2 linked regions of the Alloalcanivorax dieselolei B5 genome follow. The protein of the gene in region 1 binds, or shares a complex with, the protein of each later gene. Links are inferred from orthologs where the notes say so. Each region holds a gene or a part of one and is shown in the gene's direction. Other genes may lie near its edges.

Region 1 (6,159 bases):
GAGCACCGAACCGCCGGTCAGCAAGATCGTCATCGACAACAAGGTCACCGCACCCGAGCGCGGCCGTTGCCCGGTGCATAATTCCAAGGCGCTGCAATACGAGCCGGACTTTTCCGATCGCCGCAAGATCACCGTGACGATCACCGGCGCCTTGCCGGAGAACTGCCGCGCCGACCGTTATCTGTCGCTGATGTCCCAGCAAGACTACACCGCCAATCTGATCCGCGGCCTGTGGCGGGAAATGGGCGGCACCCTGTCCGGCCGCGACCGCACTGGCCGGCTGGCGCGGGGCGCCAAGCTTCTGGTCACCACCTCCTCACCGGATCTGGTCACCATGGTGCGCGACATCAATAAATGGAGCAGCAACGTCATGGCCCGCCAGCTGTTCCTTACCATTGGCGCGGAGAACCGGCTGGCCGGCGACAAGGACGACCTGGCGGCGGCCGATCGGGCAATCCTTGAATGGATGCGTCTGAAAGGCATCGACATCAGCCAGGTGGTGTTGGAGAACGGTTCAGGACTGTCCCGTCTGGAGCGTATCACCGCCCACCAGCAGGCCCTGATGCTGCAACAGGCCTGGCGCAGTCCGTTCGCCGCCGAGCTGATCGCCTCGCTGCCGTTGGTGGCAATGGACGGCACCATGCGTAACCGGCTGCGTAATACCGCGCTGGTGGGCGAGGGCCATATCAAGACCGGCACTCTGAGAAACGTGCGCTCCATCGCCGGCTTCACCCGCGACCAGAACAATACCACCTGGGCGGTGGCGGCCATGATCAACGATCGCAGCGCCTGGAAATCCCGGGCGGTACTGGATGAAGTGCTGAAGGCGGTGCACACCCTGGTGGAACCGGGCACCGATGCCAGCCGGGTCACCGCGGCTTCCGCGGGCGACGGCCGATAACACGGTTATCCCGTCTCTGTTATGCTCCGGGCTTTGACGTTGTCACGCCACGGCCCGGAGCATCCCGATGATCACCGTTCACCACCTGGAAAATTCCCGTTCCCTGCGGGTTCTCTGGCTTCTGGAAGAACTGGGACTCCCCTACGAAATCGTCCATTACAAGCGCGACCCCGTTACCATGCTGGCGCCGGAGAGCCTGCGGAAAATTCACCCCCTGGGCAAAGCGCCGATACTGCAGGACGATGACCGGGTGGTGGCTGAATCCGGCGCCATTCTCGAATACCTTCTGGACCACCACGGCCAGGGCCGCTTCCGCCCGGAACCGGGCGCTCCCGGCCGCGAAGCCTACCAATACTGGCTGCACTACGCTGAAGGCTCACTGATGCCGCTGCTGGTAATGAAGCTGGTGTTCTCCCGAGTCCCCCAATCGCCGATGCCGTTCTTTATCCGCCCGGTGGCCAGGAAAATCAGCCAGGGACTGAATCAGGGCTTCCTGAACCCTCGCCTCAGCGATCATCTGGGCTTCGTCGAGCGTCATCTTGGCGAGCATGCCTGGTTCGCCGGCGACGATTTCAGCGCCGCCGACATTCAGATGAGCTTCCCACTGCAAGCGGCGCAGGCCCGGGCCCCCGGGGAAATGCCCAACATCCGGGCTTTCATTGAACGGCTGGAAAGCCGCCCCGCCTACCGCAGGGCGGAGGAACGTGGCGGGGCTCTGAAACCACTGGGTTGATCCTCCCTGGGGGAATGTGCTCCAGTGCCCATTCCCCGCACTTTGCTATGGCCATTCAAACATAAGACGTTATGCTTAGTTTTGGTCACACCCTAACATCCTATTCAGGTCAGTTTCTGACCAGGGGGTGTATTCCGGCCATAGCCATCAAGTGGGGATCCATGATTCTGCTGTATTTTTTCATCGCCCTGGCGGTGGCCATCGCGGTCATCGAAGTGGCTCAGAGAATTCATGCCCGCCGCCGCGATTAACCGGCGTGACCCGCTGTCCTTTCCCTCCCGGCCCCGCCCCGGTTAAAGACTGTTAAAAGCGTGAACGTGTTCACACCAAAAGCTTCTAATCGACTAGGATCAGATAACGCTTGATCTATATGGAGATAGAAGCATGAAAAAGATTTTGCTTACCCTGGGTCTGGCCTCCGGTCTGGTACTGGCGGGCTGTTCTTCCACTCCCTCCAACCCTCAGGCGGACAAGGCCTTGTACAGCGGCATGCTGCCCTGCGCGGACTGCTCCGGGATCCGTACTTCCCTGACTCTGTACAGCGATGAGAAAGACCGTCCGACCCAATATGAGTTGCGTGAAGAGTACATGGACAGTTCCCGCGCGGGCCGTACCGAAGTCGAGCGCGGCCAGTGGGCCTACGGCAATAAGGAAATGGACGGTACCGCTTACCGCACCGTGGTGCTGAATCCCCAGTCCGAGGATGTGGAAAGCCAGCTGCGCTACCTGGAAACCGCGCTGAATGCGCTGGAAATGCTGGACATCAACGGCGACCGTATCGAGTCCGAACTCAACTACACCCTGATCAAGCAGTAACCTCATGGGGAGGCGTCAACCGGGCGCCTTCCCCCTCTCCCCACATCTCCCACGCTTATTGAAACAGCCTATCCATCGTCACATTCCTGTAAATAGGAATGACTTGCATTCACTGTGCGAAGTGCTAGACTCGCCCGCACACTGAGATATCGTCCCGTCACGGTGCCCCAAGGTGCCGTTATCCGCTTTTATACGTCCCGGCCGACGGCGATATCCGCCTTTTCCACGATGGAGTTCGGCGATGACCTCTTCTCTGCAGTTTCACCTCCCCGAGTGGTTCGTTTCCGGTGGTATCACCATGTGGGTGCTTGGCCTGATGTCCGTGATCGGTCTGGCCACCCTGATTTCCAAGATACTGCAGTTCGCCCGTGTGCGCCCCAAGGCAAGCCGCCAGGCGGATGCCCTGCTGGCGAGTCTGGAACGCGGTGAAGTTCCGGCCCAACAAAAGCCGGGCCGTACGCCCATCGATCAGGTGGTGCTGACCTCCTGGAACCAGCGCGATATGGACGAGCAAAGCTGGGAAGAAGACAGCCTGCGCCGCGCCCGCGAGTCCCTGGATGAGTTGCGTGGCGGGCTGCGGATTCTCGAGGTGATCAGCGCGCTGGCGCCGCTGCTGGGCCTGCTCGGCACCGTCTTCGGCATGATCAGCGCTTTCCAGGCTCTGGAACAGGCCGGCTCCCAGGTGGATCCGGCCATTCTCTCCGGCGGTATCTGGGAAGCACTGCTGACCACCGCCGCGGGTCTGACCGTGGCGATTCCCGCCCTGGCCGCCTTCCATTGGGCGGACCGCACCATTGAGGTGTGCCGGGAAAAACTGCAGGACCGCCTGTCCCAGCTGAAAGTACAACGCCGCCGCCTCGACCAGGACAGCAACGCTCCGACCCGGGACAGCGTTCCCAGCAGCGAGGCCCGCATCGCCCATGTATCTTGAGCCCGAACGTCACCGTTCGCCGGCTATCAGTCTCACCCCACTCATCGATGTGGTTTTTATTCTGCTGGTGTTCTTCATGCTGGCCACCCGCTTCGGGGCCTGGAAGGACCTGCCGGTGAGTGTGGTGCCCAGCGAAGCCGTGGAACGGCAGGACGACAAGACCTGGCTGGAGTTGCACGTCAACGCGGAAGGCAAAGTGGACTGGAACGGCGAAGCCTTGTCCCTTGAACAGCTGGGTGAAAGGCTGGCCGGCCATGACGAAGCCGTGCTGATCACCGGCGATCCGGACGCGCCCCTGCAGGCCGCCCTCGCCGCCGTTGACGTGGCCCGGGCCGCCGGCCTCAAGGAAGTGCAGCTGGAGCTGCTGCCATGAATCTGGAAGACAACAGCCCCCGCCGGCCACCGCTGGAGCCGGTGCTGCCGCTGATCAACGTAGTGTTTCTTCTGTTGATCTTCTTCATGGTGGCCGGCCAGTTGGCGCCACGTCCCACCGTGGATGTGACCGCACCGAACAGCGCCGAGGCCGCCACCGAGGAAGACCCCAGCCAATTGATGTTGATCCTGGACAAGCAAGGCGTGCTGTTCCATGACGGCGAACCGGTGGCCGAGGCCAGCCTCGCCACGCTGATCGCCGAACATCAGGCGGAACGGGAAAAGGAAGCGGCTGACAAGGCGGCTCAAAACGGCTCCAAAGAAAGCCCGACGGCACCCACCACCGCCGCCACCGCCGACAGCGGGCAAGAGACGACATTACCGCTGGTGCGCCTGCTGGCTGATGCCGGTGTGCCACTTAGTGTATTGCGCGAAAACCTGGGCAAACTGCGAGACCTGGGTGTGGAAGAAGTTCGTTTGGTAACCCAGAGCGAGAACACTCCGTGAGGCGAAGTATACGACTGATCATTAGTTGGGCCCTCGCGATCCTGGTTCACGGCAGCCTGCTGGTGACGGTGAATTCGCTGACCCTGGCCGGTGGCCGCGTGGGCATTCAGGGTGGTCAGCAGGCCATGACGTTGTCGCTGGCGCCCAAGCCGGCACCACCGGCACCGGCGCCCCAGGTGGCTCAGGTGGAAACCAAGCCTCAACCGAAGCCCGAGCCCAAGCCGGAACCCAAACCCGAGCCCAAACCGAAGCCGAAACCAAAGCCCAAACCCAAGCCGGAGCCCAAACCCGAACCGAAACCGGAACCCAAGCCCGAGCCGAAGCCCGTCCCCAAACCGGAGCCGAAGCCCGAGCCGGAACCCGCCCCTGAGCCACGGGCCGAACCCGCCGGTTCTCCCGAAGCGGAACCGGACGCGGAGCCAACCGAACAGGTGGCGGGCGGCGCGCCCCAACCCAAGGGCCAGAAAGGCATCGCCGGGGACATTGGCGAGGGCGTCCATCGCAGCGGTGACAACGACAACGCTCTGAACCGCTATCTCGGCAAGGTGCGGGATACCATCGAGTACAACAAGGTCTACCCGGCCCGGGCGCGCATGCGCCGGCAGCAGGGTGAAGTGGAAGTCAGTTTCCGGGTCAACGCCCAGGGCCGTGCGGAAAATGTGGAACTGGTGGGCAGTTCCAACAGCCGCATTCTCGATCAGCAATCCCTGGAACTGGTGCGCCGGCTGCGCTTCCCGCCGCCCCCGGCCCAGTTGGGAAGCGATCCGGTGGCGGTGCGGATTCCGATCAATTACACGCTATAAGGACAACGCTGCTGCGGCGGCTTCGTAGCTCCCTAGCAGAAACAGACCAGTCAGGGTGTGGGCATAAGCAGGTGCTTAGCCCTCCTTCTCTCCCCAGCGCGCCACCAGCGTCTGCGGCACGCCCAGGTGATCCAGCAGACGCGCCACCACGAAGTCCACCAGATCCTCCACTCGCCGCGGGCGATGGTAGAAGCCCGGCGCCGCCGGCAGGATGGTGACACCCAGCCGCGCCAGCTTCAGCATGTTTTCCAGATGCAAAGCGGATAGCGGCGCCTCCCGAGGCACCAGGATCAGGTGGCGGCGTTCCTTGATCGCCACATCCGCGGCCCGTTCGATCAGGTTATCGCTGGCGCCATTGGCAATGGCGGACAGCGTGCCGGTGGAACAGGGGCACACCACCATGGCCGCCGGCGCGCCGCTGCCGGACGCCACCGGCGCGGTCCACTGCTCCAGGCCACAGACCACCAGACGGCCTTTATCGGTACCGCTCCAGTCCCGCAACGCGGTCTCGGCGGCACCGGTGCCGGCGGGCAGCTTGAGATCGGTCTCGGTACCGATCACCACCCGCGCCGCCTTCGACAACAAGACGTAGACCTCGCAGTCCGCTTCCAGCAGACATTGCAGCAAGCGCAACCCGTAAGGGGCACCGGAGGCGCCGGTGAACGCAAGAGTGATCCGTTGTCGCATCGCGCTCTCTCCCATCAGGACCGTGCCGCGTGCAGCGCGTCCAGCAGCTTGCCGTGAATACCGCCAAAACCGCCGTTGCTCATTACCACCAGATGGCAGGGGCCGCGCTCACCGGCGGCCACCGCCGCCACCAGCGCATCGAGATCCTGCTCCACCCGTGCCGGCACCGGTGACTGCGCCACTACGTCATCCAGGGACCAGTCCAGACCCGGCGGCTGATACCAGATCACCTGGTCGGCGGCGGCGGTGCTTTGTGCCAGAGTATCGCGATGACGGCCCAGGCGCATGGTATTGGAACGCGGTTCGATGATCGCCACGATGCGCTGCTCACCGACCTTGCGCCGAAGCCCGTCGAGCGTCGTGGCGATGGCGGTGGGATGATGGGCGAAATCATCGTAAACGTGCACAC
Region 2 (4,388 bases), 320 kb from region 1 along the record:
CGGTGTGGCGTAGTTGATCAAGGCCGCGCGATGCTCCAGGTAGACCTTGAGTTTGTCGTTGTCGCCATGCATGGACGATGCCCCGGGCCCTGAAAAACGCGCTGAAGGTGTTCAGTGTGGCTGCACTTTATTTTTAATGAGAATCATTGTCAATTGAGTCTGAAGGGAAATGTTCTCTGCTCTCGTTCAGCGCATCAATGCCGCCAACCTCAAGGAGGCCCACCGGCGCATCGAGTCCGGCAAGACCATCGGCAAGCTGGTGCTCGCCGGCTGGGAGTAGCGGCGCGCTTTCTCCAGGAAAAATTGGGCAAGGCGGACCATCAGGCCGTTTGCTTTTTCTTGACCGACACCCACATGGTAATCACCATCCGCGCCACAACCTCACCATGGATATTTTGAACCTCCACCCGGGTGCTGAAATCGCCTGAATCCGGCCACTGCCCGGGAAGCTCGGCCCGGGCCACGGCGATCAGATCGGTTTCCGCCTTTTTCAGGTACTCCACCTCCATCCCCTTGGGAATCCAGCGGTGGGTGGCGGGTACGCTGATCTCGGTCATGGTGCCGCTGGCCAGTTCCGCCATGTTGCACATGGCGATGGCGTGGACGGTCCCCAAGTGGTTCTGGACCGAGCGGCGCTTCCTGATTTTCACCTCCCCATATCCTGGCCGCAGCCCGGTGATCAAAGGCCGAATGGTAGCGAAGTAGGGTGCCTTGAAGCAGACCCCCCGGGTGAACAGGATCTTGCCCATGGGCAGATCACTCAGCTTGTTATAGAGGACCAGAGTCGGGTGGATGCTTTCATTCATGGCACAGGCTCCTGTGAGATCGGATACGGGCGAACCTTGGCGATCTGTTAGAATGAATAGAATCCTAATCTAGAAAAATATTCTAGAACAATATTCCAACCAGGCCAAAAGGCAGTACCTATGGAATCGGCATTTGAACGGGTTGAGCCCGGTGCTCGCAGAGCCAACAAGCGGCATATTCTTAATTGCGCACTCGAATGCTTTGACGAACAGGGCCTGGAAGCGACCACCATCGATACCATCCGTCGGCGTTCGCAGAGCAGCATTGGCACCATCTATCACCATTTCGGCAACAAGGAAGGCCTGGTGGCGGCGATCTTCCTGGCCGCACTGGACGACCAACTGGCGCAGATCGAACCGGCAATGCAAGAGGCCGGGAACCCCCGGGGGGCCATAGCGGCGCTGGTTACCACCTATATGGCCTGGGTTACCGAGCAGCCCAAGCTTGCCCGTTTCATGTTCCAGGCGCGCGCTCTGGTGGCGGCCGGTGGCTTCAAGAGCGAGCTGGACGCCCGCAATAAGCGGCGTTTTGGCAGCTTGCTGACTTACCTGGTCGAGGGGGTGGAAAAGGGGGACATTCGGGCCTTACCGAGGGAAACCTATGCCTCTCTGTTGATCGGCCAGTCCGAAAACTATTGCCGGGCCTGGCTGTCCGGGCGAGTCAAGGGGGCGCCGGTGGAGCACGCAGAGGTGTTTGCCGAAGCGGCCTGGCGGGCGGTGTCGACCTGAGAGAGGAATGAGTTTGGGTTTCATTTGTATTGACGCAGATCACAGGCACACACTAACGTCGAGGACCACGGCCCTGGCGATCACTCCGCCGCGGTCGAGCCCCGTCTTCCTGGCATGGCATTCCGCAGTGAAAATAAAAGTAAGATAAATTCCAATCTCGTTCGTCTTGATAGTACAGGACGGTTCAGCCGGGGTGCCGCGCGCCGCCGGGAACCGCCATCCGATCCATCAGACAGGACGAACGAGCATGTCCAACGCCCTCTTATCCACCTTCCTCAAAGACGGTACTAGCCAGGAGCATGAACGGCTCGACAGACGCATCATGACGCTGGCGCCGTTCGCGGACCGTGAGCGCTACACGCTGTTCGTGCGCACCCAGACCCGGCTGCAGCGGGTCGCCTCTCCGCTATATCAATCGGAACGCCTGGCCCGGTGGCTGCCCGGCCTCGCCGCGCGTGACCGGCTGTCGGCGGCGCTGTCCGATTGCGCGGACCTGGGCGTTTCGGTGGGAGCGCTGGAAGACGACAGGCGCGCCGCCGAAGGGGTCGGTGCCGGCGATGATTACGCCGCTCTTGGCTGGCTTTATACCGTGGAGGGTTCCAACCTGGGCGCCGCTTTCCTGCTCAAACACGCAAAAAGCGAGCTGGGGTTGTCCGAGACGTTCGGTGCCCGTCACCTGGCCGGCCATGACGACGGCCGCGGACTGCACTGGCGCCGGTTCAAGGAGGTCCTGGATGCGCTGATGCTTTCCCACGATGAGCGGCGACAGGCGCTGCAAGGCGCGCTCGACGCCTTCGGCTTTGCCCGCGAAGGCGTCGAGGTGCTGCTGGCCGGTGCCGTGGTGGACGTGCAGTGACGGGGGCGATGATGAACACCAAGGTCCTTTTCGTCGCTGCCTTTTGCATCGCCGGTTTGCTGGGTGTCGGGCAGGTCCATGCGCAGGAAGACGCGCGGCCGGCGGTGCCGCCGGAAACCGCTGCCTCGGAGGCGCCGCTCCTGGAATCCACTGAGGAGGAGACCGCGGCTGGCGAGACTCCGGATGCCGCCGCGCCGGCCGTGGAGTCGGTGACGGAAACCCATAATGATGGGCCGGTGCTGCCCCATGATTTGTCGCCGTGGGGCATGTATCAGGCCGCTGACCCGATCGTCAAAGCGGTGATGATCAGTTTGCTGCTGGCGTCCCTGCTGACATGGACGGTCTGGGTTTTCAAACTGGCGCAACTGTTTCGCGCGCGCCGGCGCGCCGGCCGGGTGCTGGCGGCCCTGGTGGAGGCACCGGATTTTGCCGGCGGTGCCCGCCATGCGGCTACCCGTAAGGGCGATGGCGCGACCCTGGTGCGCGCCGCCGAACACGAACTGGTGCTGTCCTCGGGCGGGCCGGTCACCGACGAGGGGCTCAAGGAACGGGTGGCGGCGCGGCTCGACCGAGTGCAGGTGGCCGCCGGCTCTCACATGAACAAGGGTACCGGTATCCTGGCGACCATTGGCGCGGTGGCGCCGTTCGTCGGCTTGTTCGGCACGGTATGGGGCATCATGAACAGTTTCATCGGCATCGCCCGCACCCAGACCACCAACCTGGCGGTGGTGGCGCCGGGCATCGCCGAGGCGCTCCTGGCCACCGGCATCGGGCTGGTGGCGGCGATCCCCGCGGTGATCATCTACAACCATTTCGCTCGCTCCATCACCCGCTACCGCGCCCTGCTGGGCGATATCACCACTGCTCTGATGACGCTGATCAGCCGGGATCTGGATCGCCACCATCCCCAGGCCCGCGCGTTGGCGGCGGCCGATAAGGAGGCCGTGCCGGGCGTGGTGCCGTTGCAGCGGAGCGGCGGCTGATGGCTTTCAAACCGCAGGGCGACGACGCTTCCGAATTGCCGGACAACCATGACATCAACGTCACGCCGTTCATCGATGTGATGCTGGTGTTGTTGATCATCTTCATGGTGGCGGCGCCGCTGGCCACGGTCAGCGTACCGGTGGATCTGCCGGCGGCGGTGGCCGAGCCGCGCCCGGCGGAGCCGAAACCGCTTTACCTCAGTGTGCAATCCGATCTCACGCTGACCCTGGGGCAGGATCAGGTGGTGACGCTGGAGACCCTGATCCCGGCCTTGCGGGATGCGCTGCCGGATCAGGAGCAGCGCATTCTGCTGCGCGCCGACAAAAGCGTGCCCTATGGTGAGTTGATGCGGGTGATGAACCGGCTCAGCGAAGCTGGATACCTGAAAATCGCCCTGATCGGCGCGGACAAGCCGGCGGATTCCAGGCCATGACGTTGTTGGCGGGACCCGACATGGAATCCGGCAGGCGGCAATGGCCGGCATGGGGGCTGGCGCTGCTGGTGGCGGCGATGGCCCATGGGCTGGTGGTGTGGGGATGGCTGTGGCATCCCCGTCAGGAGGCGTCGGTATTGCCGGCCGCGGCGCCACAGGTGGTGGAGGTGACGTTGATCGCGGCACCGGAGACACCGGAGGCGTTACCGCCTGGCCCGAAGCAGGTGGAGGCGGCACCTTCGGAGCCGGAACCGGTGGTGGAGCCGGAACCCGAACCGCCGCCACCGGTACCGAAGGTCAAAGCGGAAGTGGCGTTGCGGGAGAAATCCGAGCCGCCGAGGGAAAAACCGGAGCCGGAAAAAAAACAGACCCGACCGCAGCGAAAGGTCTCACGGCAGTCATCCGAGCAGGCCGCGCCGCAAACCACGGCCCCGGCGGCGGTGCCCGACGCGCAACCGGGTGAGGTGGCCGGCGCGCCGGCCGTTGGCGCGCCCAGTCAAAGCGAGATCAATGCCCGCCAGCGCTGGCAGAGCCTGCTGCGGGCCCATCTGGACCGGCGCAAGCGGTATCCGCGGCAAGC

Evidence for each region. The genes of interacting proteins can lie anywhere in the genome.
Region 2: the proteins of B5T_RS05230 (region 1) and exbB are in contact, whole or in part, in a cryo-EM structure (PDB 9DDO), measured with the Escherichia coli proteins. The link is inferred for Alloalcanivorax dieselolei B5 from one-to-one orthologs.

What each region holds. Positions count from the first base shown.
Region 1 is NC_018691.1:1,150,144-1,156,302, reverse strand. Bases 3,161-6,159 are described here. They hold B5T_RS05230 (energy transducer TonB), read left to right. Parts: upstream 3,161-4,256; coding sequence 4,257-5,063; downstream 5,064-6,159. Other genes in these bases: mpl (UDP-N-acetylmuramate:L-alanyl-gamma-D-glutamyl-meso-diaminopimelate ligase), read right to left, coding at 5,765-6,159; B5T_RS05225 (flavin prenyltransferase UbiX), read right to left, coding at 5,139-5,750; B5T_RS05235 (ExbD/TolR family protein), read left to right, coding at 3,751-4,260; B5T_RS05240 (ExbD/TolR family protein), read left to right, coding at 3,371-3,754; B5T_RS05245 (MotA/TolQ/ExbB proton channel family protein), read left to right, coding at 3,161-3,381. Also shown: dacB (D-alanyl-D-alanine carboxypeptidase/D-alanyl-D-alanine endopeptidase), read left to right, coding at 1-901; B5T_RS05255 (glutathione S-transferase), read left to right, coding at 969-1,634; B5T_RS05250 (copper resistance protein NlpE), read left to right, coding at 2,019-2,450; more of B5T_RS05245, read left to right, coding at 2,692-3,160. UniProt on the Escherichia coli protein: Interacts with outer membrane receptor proteins that carry out high-affinity binding and energy dependent uptake into the periplasmic space of specific substrates such as cobalamin, and various iron compounds (such as iron dicitrate, enterochelin, aerobactin, etc.).
Region 2 is NC_018691.1:1,465,710-1,470,097, forward strand. What follows is about bases 1,581-4,388. They hold exbB (tonB-system energizer ExbB), read left to right. Parts: upstream 1,581-2,402; coding sequence 2,403-3,374; downstream 3,375-4,388. Other genes in these bases: B5T_RS06755 (biliverdin-producing heme oxygenase), read left to right, coding at 1,783-2,391; exbD (TonB system transport protein ExbD), read left to right, coding at 3,374-3,808; B5T_RS23735 (energy transducer TonB family protein), read left to right, coding at 3,805-4,388. Also shown: B5T_RS06740 (sigma-70 family RNA polymerase sigma factor), read right to left, coding at 1-72; B5T_RS06745 (hotdog fold domain-containing protein), read right to left, coding at 321-806; B5T_RS06750 (TetR/AcrR family transcriptional regulator), read left to right, coding at 927-1,535. UniProt on the Escherichia coli protein: Involved in the TonB-dependent energy-dependent transport of various receptor-bound substrates. Protects ExbD from proteolytic degradation and functionally stabilizes TonB.